Linked DNA regions of Vulgatibacter sp.. The protein of the gene in region 1 interacts with the protein of each later gene in a pairwise test. Links are inferred from orthologs where the notes say so. Each region holds a gene or a part of one and is shown in the gene's direction. Other genes may lie near its edges. The genes, in order: sfsA and ACESMR_RS12060.

The links.
Region 2: the proteins of sfsA (region 1) and ACESMR_RS12060 interact in binary tests that used the Escherichia coli proteins (3 or more experiments, as listed by UniProt). The link is inferred for Vulgatibacter sp. from one-to-one orthologs.

The regions. Positions count from the first base shown.
Region 1 is NZ_JAWLCN010000003.1:49,295-52,589, forward strand. The notes cover bases 227-3,217. They hold sfsA (DNA/RNA nuclease SfsA), read left to right. Parts: upstream 227-1,290; coding sequence 1,291-2,145; downstream 2,146-3,217. Other genes in these bases: ACESMR_RS07685 (YqaA family protein), read left to right, coding at 227-687; ACESMR_RS07690 (HAD family hydrolase), read left to right, coding at 731-1,408; ACESMR_RS07700 (NUDIX hydrolase), read left to right, coding at 2,174-2,752; ACESMR_RS07705 (response regulator), read right to left, coding at 2,749-3,126. Also shown: ACESMR_RS07680 (hypothetical protein), read left to right, coding at 1-166; more of ACESMR_RS07685, read left to right, coding at 214-226; ACESMR_RS07710 (hypothetical protein), read left to right, coding at 3,290-3,295. UniProt on the Escherichia coli protein: Binds to DNA non-specifically. Could be a regulatory factor involved in maltose metabolism.
Region 2 is NZ_JAWLCN010000004.1:210,751-214,038, reverse strand. Bases 79-3,062 are described here. They hold ACESMR_RS12060 (glutamate-5-semialdehyde dehydrogenase), read left to right. Parts: upstream 79-928; coding sequence 929-2,197; downstream 2,198-3,062. Other genes in these bases: rlmH (23S rRNA (pseudouridine(1915)-N(3))-methyltransferase RlmH), read left to right, coding at 3,014-3,062; rsfS (ribosome silencing factor), read left to right, coding at 2,322-3,017; ACESMR_RS12065 (ATP-binding protein), read right to left, coding at 79-817. Also shown: more of ACESMR_RS12065, read right to left, coding at 1-78; more of rlmH, read left to right, coding at 3,063-3,288. UniProt on the Escherichia coli protein: Catalyzes the NADPH-dependent reduction of L-glutamate 5-phosphate into L-glutamate 5-semialdehyde and phosphate. The product spontaneously undergoes cyclization to form 1-pyrroline-5-carboxylate.

The DNA.
Region 1 (3,295 bases):
CGGCAAGATCCTGCCCGGCCTCACCGGCCGCCGCCGCCGCGCCGGCGATCCGCCGCCCCGCTGCGGCAGGGCCGGCTGCAACAAGCCCTCGCGCACCCGCGGCTATTGCCAGACCCACTACGTGCAGTGGCTCAAGGCCGGCGACGGCCGCCGCCAGGCGGGCTGAAGTCGCCAAAGCGGGAAGGTGCCGCGCCCGTCCGCCGTTGGAGCGCCGTGGATCCCGTCCTGCTGGCAACCTGGGGGCTGCCCGGCCTCTTCCTCGCCGCCTTCCTCTCCGGCTCGGTGGTCCCGCTGCCGTCGGAGGCGGTGCTCGTGGCCCTGCTCGGCGGCGGCCTGGCCCCGCTGCCCCTGGTCACCGTCGCCACCGCCGGCAACCTGCTCGGCGCCGCCACCCTCTTCTGGATCGGCACCGCCCTCTCGCGTGGCGCGGGAGGCGCCCTCGGCCGCGCGTTGCAGCGCAGGATCCAGCGCGATCCGCAGGCCTTCGAGCGCGCGCAGGCGCGCCTGCGACGCTTCGGCGCGCCGCTCCTTCTCCTCACCTGGGTTCCGATCGTCGGCGACCTCTTCGTGATCGCCGCGGGCTTCGTCGGCGTGCGCCTGCTCCCGTTCGTGATCTTCACCGGCGTGGGCAAGGCAGCCCGCTTCGCGCTGGTGGCGAGCGCGACGGCTGCAGCGCTCGGCGCGTGATCGGGCAGGCCCGAATCCGTATGCTGCGCCGGTGCTGCGCGCGGTGATCTTCGATCTGCACGGGACCCTCCTCGACGACGAGGCGCTGCGGCTGCGCCTGCTCCAGGAGCGCTGCGCCGCGCACGACGTCCCCTTCGACGAGGCGAGCTACCCGGCCCGCTTCGCCGGTCTCGACGATCGCACCACCTTCCGCCTCCTCTGGTCGGAGGCGCAGCGGCCCCTCCCGCCGGACGAGCTCCGCCGCCTGCTCGCCGAGAAGAGCCGCGGCTACGCGGCGGCGCTCGCCGAGGAGGTGCCGCTCTTTCCCGGCGCCCGCTCGCTCTTCGAGGAGGCGAGCCGGCGCCTGCCCGTCGGCGTGGTGGCGGGCTCGCTCCGCGCCGACGCGCAGGCGGCCCTCAAGGGCGCGGGCTTCTTCCGCCGCTGCAGCGCGCTCGTCACCGCCGATGAGCTCTCCCGGCCCACCCCCTCCCCCGAGGGCTACGCGGCCTGCATCGCCGCGCTGGACGAAGTGGCACGGCGCTACGGCGGGGAAGTGATCACGCCCCGGAGCGTTCTCGTCTTCGAGGACACCGAGGCGGGGATCCACGCGGCGCAGCGCGCGGGTTGCAAGGTCGCCGCCGTGGCCCACACCCAGCGACTCGATCGCCTCGCTGCAGCGGAGAGCCACGCCGCCCGGCTGATCGACCTCGATCTCGCGGGCCTCGAGAAGGAGCTGTTCTGAAGGGCCTCTTCGTTCCCCACCGGATCGCCGGCTCGCTGCAGCGGGGCAGGCTCGTCGAACGACCCAACCGCTTCCTCGGCGTCGTCGCGCTGGAGAGCGGCGCCGTCGTCGAGGCGCACATCGCGGACCGCGGCAGGCTCGAGGAGATCCTCTTCCCCGGCGCCGAGGTCTACGTGGTGCCTGCCGCAGGCCCCACCCGCCGCACCGCCTTCACCCTGGTCTGCGCCCGCTGCCCGCCGCTGGGCGACGCGCCCCTCGGACCGCTGGGCTGCCTCGATCCCGCTGGCGCCAATCGACTCGTGCGGACGCTCCTCGAGGCCAAGGCGATCGAGGGATTGCCCGCCTTCGGCGCGGTGCGTCCGGAGGTGAAGGTCGGCGCCTCGCGCTTCGATTTCGCCCTCGCCCTCGACGACGGCAGGCGCCTGCTGCTCGAGGTGAAGAGCGTCGCGGTGGCGCGGGGCAGGGCCGCGCTCTTTCCCGATGCCCCCTCCGAGCGCGCGGCCCGCCACTGCCGCGAATTGGCGGCGCACGTCCGTGCCGGCGAGCCGGCGGCGATCGTGCTGGTGGCGCAGCGGGCGGACGTGGAGGAGATCCGGCCCCACCCCGTCGATCCCGGCTTCGCTCTGGCGCTGGCGGAGGCCCAGGGCGCAGGGGTGCTCCTCCGCGGCGTCGCCTTCGACGTGGGGCTGGAGGGGTTCCGTTTCGCGGGCATGCGGCCGGTGGTCGTCGACGCGTAGAATGGACGCTCCCGTGTGGAGGCGTCGGATGCCCGAGAAGTGGAAGACGGTCGGATCGCAGGTGCTGCAGGACGCGGGGATCTTCCGGCTCCGCGAGGATCGCTCGGTCTCGCCGCGCACCGGAAAGACCTGGCCCTTCTTCGTCCTCGAACTGCCGGATTGGGTCAACGTGATCGCCCTCACCGAGGACGCCGAGGTGATCTTCATCCGGCAGTACCGCCACGGCAGCGGCGACGTCACCCTCGAGATCCCCGGCGGCATCGTCGACCCGGGCGAGAGCCCGCTGGCTGCAGCGGCCCGCGAGCTCCGCGAGGAGACGGGCTACGTGGCGAAGCGCTGGCTCGACCTCGGATCGATCGAGCCCAACCCGGCCTTCCAGACCAACCGCTGCCACACCTTCCTCGCGCAGCGCGCCACGAAGGCCGGGAGCCAGCAGCTCGACGAGCGCGAGGTGATCGCGATCGAGACGATTCCGCTGGAGCAGGTGGGTAGCCTCCTCGCCGAGGGGAGCATCCGCCATGCGCTGGTGGGGATCGCCTTCCAGAAGCTCGATCTGCTCCAGCGCGGGCTCCTCCCCACCAGGCCCGTGGAGCCCGGAGCGGCTTAGATCGCGTTGTTCAGGGAAAGGCCGTGGGAGCGCTCCACCGCTGCGAGGAGCTGCTCCGGCACCCAGGGCTTGCGGACGTAGCCGTCGAGATGGGCCACCTCCGATCCCGCGAATTGGCGGCTGGTGACGAGCACGATCGCCGCCCCGAGCAAGGCCGGCTCGTGGCGGAGCGCCTCCACCGCGTCGAGGCCCACCACCACCGGCAGGTGGTGATCGAGCAACACGACCTGTGGCCGATGCGCCCGGGCCAGCTCGAGGGCCTGGCCGACATCGACCGCGCTGAAGACCTGGTAGCCAGCGCTCCCCAGCACCGCAGTGGCGAGGACGAGCGCGTCGAGATCGTCGTCGATCACCAGGACGGTTGGTTTGTCCATGCATGCCTCCGCCCGTACCAACAGCGGAAAGGTGCTCATATTTCGCCTGGTTGCGCACACGCAAGGCTCCCTCGTGCAGCTTGCGGGCAGCGCCCCGCCCCCCAGCCGGCAGCACGGGAGCGCCCGCTTTTCTGCTAGCTTGCGCGCCATGGAGAAGGGCCGGATGCGC
Region 2 (3,288 bases), on another replicon or contig:
TGCGGCGGACCTGCCCCTGCTCCAGCACGTCGACCACGCAGCTGTCGGCGAAGCGGGGGAGGGTGAGGCTCGAGACCGCCTGCAGCGTCGTCTCGAAATCGAGGGAGGAGCCGAGGATCTCGCCAGCCTCCGCGAGGAAGCGCGCGCCCCAATCCGCCCGCTCCTGCTCGGTGCGATCGGTGACGTAGAGCGCCAGCCCCTGCTGCGAGGGGTGGGCGCGGATCTCGAGGCGCCTGCCCTCTGCGCCCTCCACCCGCAGGGTGCAGGTGGCGTCGCTGCGCAGCGCCGCAGCCAGCGAGGGGATCGCGGCGGAGCCGAGCACCGCGGCGGCATCGGCGCCGAGGAGGCTCTCGGCGCCATGGCCGAAGAGCCGCTCCGCCTCGCCGTTGACGAAGCTGAAGCGGAGATCGCGGTCGAGGCCGGCGAAGCCGTCGGTGATGCTGGCGAAGACCGCGGCGAGGCGGGCGGCGCTCTCCTCCGCTGCGGTCCTGGCGCTGCTGGCGCTGCTGGCGAGCTGCGCCACGGCGAAGCCGGTCAGCGAGAAGAGGACCGCGATGAGGGCACCTTCCGGCTGATCGAGCTCGACGCCGTAGCGTGGGGTGAGGTGGAGGAAATGGGTGCCGGTGCCGGTGAGGAGCACGGTGAGGAGCCCGGGCCCGCGACCGGCGAAGAGGCTGATCACCACCACCGCCAGCGTCACCAGGAGGAAGGGGGCCCGGGCGAGGACGGGCCAGGCCACCGTCTGCAGCCCCAGGATCAGGGCGGACGTAGCCACGGCGAGGGCGTAGCGGGTCACCGGCAGGCGGAGCAGCTTCATCGAAGGGGCGCTCGAGCGAGAGGGGTCCCCGATGGTCGCACGGAAACGGTGAAGCCTTCCACTCGCAGCGAAATGCCGCCGCGCGCCCCTCAGCGCCCTTACGATACGGGGATGGATCGCGCCGAAATGCTCGCAGCCGAATTGACCGCCAGGGCCCGGGTCGCAGCCCGGCGCCTCGCCACCGCCCCCACCGGAAAGAAGGACGAGGCCCTTCTCGTCACCGCAGCGCTGCTGCGGCAGCGGCGGGAGGCGATCCTCGCCGCCAACCGCGAGGATCTCGAGGCGGGCAGGGCGGCGGGGCTCGGGCCGGCGCTCCTCGATCGCCTCGCCCTCGACCCGGCGCGGATCGAGGGGATGGCGCAGGCGGTGGAGGCGATCGCGCGCCTGCCCGATCCCGTCGGCGAGGTGGCCGCGGTGTGGCGCAGGCCCAACGGCCTGCGGGTGGAGCGGGTGCGGATCCCCCTCGGCGTGATCTTCGAGATCTACGAGGCCCGGCCCAACGTCACCATCGACGCTGCCGCCCTCTGCCTGAAGAGCGGCAACGCCTGCATCCTCCGTGGCGGGAAGGAGGCGCTGCGGAGCAACCTCGCCCTGGCGGAGATCCTCGTAGAAGCGCTCGCCACCGCGGAGCTCCTGCCGGACACGGTGCAGATCCTCGACCGGCCCGATCGCGAGCTGCTGCTGGCGCTGCTGCAGCGGAGCGGCGGGATCGACCTCGCCATTCCTCGCGGGGGCGAGGGGCTGATCCGCTTCGTCTCCGAGAACGCCCGGGTGCCGGTGATCCAGCACTACCGCGGGGTCTGCCATCTCTACCTCGACGAGAGCGCGCCGCTGGATCGCGCGGTGGCCCTGGCGGTGAACGGCAAGTCGCGTCCCGCCGCCTGCAACGCCACCGAGACCCTGCTGGTCCACGCCGGCGCCGCGGCGCGGCTGCTGCCCGAGGTGGGCAGGGCCCTCGCTGCAGCGGGGATCGAGCTCCGCGCCGACCCACGGGCCCTTGCGATCCTCGCCGCCGCCGGGATCGATGCCCGCGCCGCACTGGCCTCGGACTTCGGCAACGAATTCCTCGCTCCCATCCTCGCGGTGCGGGTGGTGGACGGCTTCGACCAGGCCCTCGAGCACATCGCCACCTGGGGCTCGCTCCACACCGAGGCGATCTGCACGTCGGACACCGACGCGGCGCTGCGCTTCCAGCAGGAGGTCGACGCCTCCTGCGTGGTCGTGAACGCCTCCACCCGCTTCAACGACGGCGGCGAGCTGGGGCTCGGCGCGGAGATCGGCATCTCCACCAGCAAGCTCCACGCCTTCGGTCCGATGGGGCTCGAGGCCCTCACCACCCTGCGCTTCGTGGTGGTGGGGCAGGGGCAGATTCGCCCCTGAGGGGAGCTGCAGCCACGGGCCGCAAGGGCCAAAGAGGCGATCCCCGCGGAGAACCCTGTGCTAAGTTCCCCGCGATCGGCGGCCCAGCCGTGCAAGAGACGAGGGCCGGCCACGAGGAGTTACCTTGGCTTCCCGCAAGACCGCAGCGACCGACAAGCCCGCCACCCGCACCACCGCGAAGAAGGCGGCAGGCTCGGCAACGACGAAGAAGGCCCCGGCCCGCAAGAGCACCGCCGCAGGCGGCGCCCGTGCCTCCGCCTCGCGCAGCAGCACCGCGAAGAAGGCGCCGGCGAAGAAGGTACCGGCCAGGGGCGCGAAGCCCGCGGCGAAGAAGCCCGCGGTGCGCAAGAGCGCCACGACCGCAGCCGTGAAGGCGAAGGCGGTCGCCGCGATCACCGGCAAGCCGTCGGCCCGCGCCTCGAAGAAGGTGCTCTCCACGCCGGCCCGGGCGCCGAAGAAGGAGGTCGCCCTCGAGCACGGCGCCTCCTTCGAGACCGCGAAGATCGCCGCCAACGCCGCCCTCGACAAGAAGGCGGAGAACGTCGTGATCCTGGACGTGCGCGGGCTCACCTCCTACGCCGACTACTTCGTGGTGGCGAGCGGCAGCTCCGACCGGCAGGTCACCGCCATCGCCGACTCCATCGAAGAGAAGATGAAGAAGAGCGGCCACCGCACCATCGGCGTCGAGGGCTACACCCGCGGCCACTGGGTGCTCCTCGACTTCGGCGACGTCGTGGCCCACGTCTTCTACGAGGAGGCCCGCGCCTTCTACGACATCGAGGGGCTCTGGGCAGACGCCCGCCGCATCCCGATGGAATGAAGGTTCGCGTCCTCGCCATCGGCACCGACAAATCGGGCCTCTTCGAGCCGGCGATCGCCGAGTACACGAAGCGAATCGGCAGATATGCCCAGCTCGAGCTGCTGGAGCTGCCTCCCTCGAAGAAGGGGGGCAGCGACGCGCTCCGGGCGAAGGAAGAGGAAGGCCAGTCCCTCCTCGGCAAGCTCAAGGGCACGGAGCTCGTGGTGGTCCTCGACGAGCGGGGCGAGGATCTGACCTCCGAGGCCTTCTCCAGGCAGGTGGTCCAGGAGGC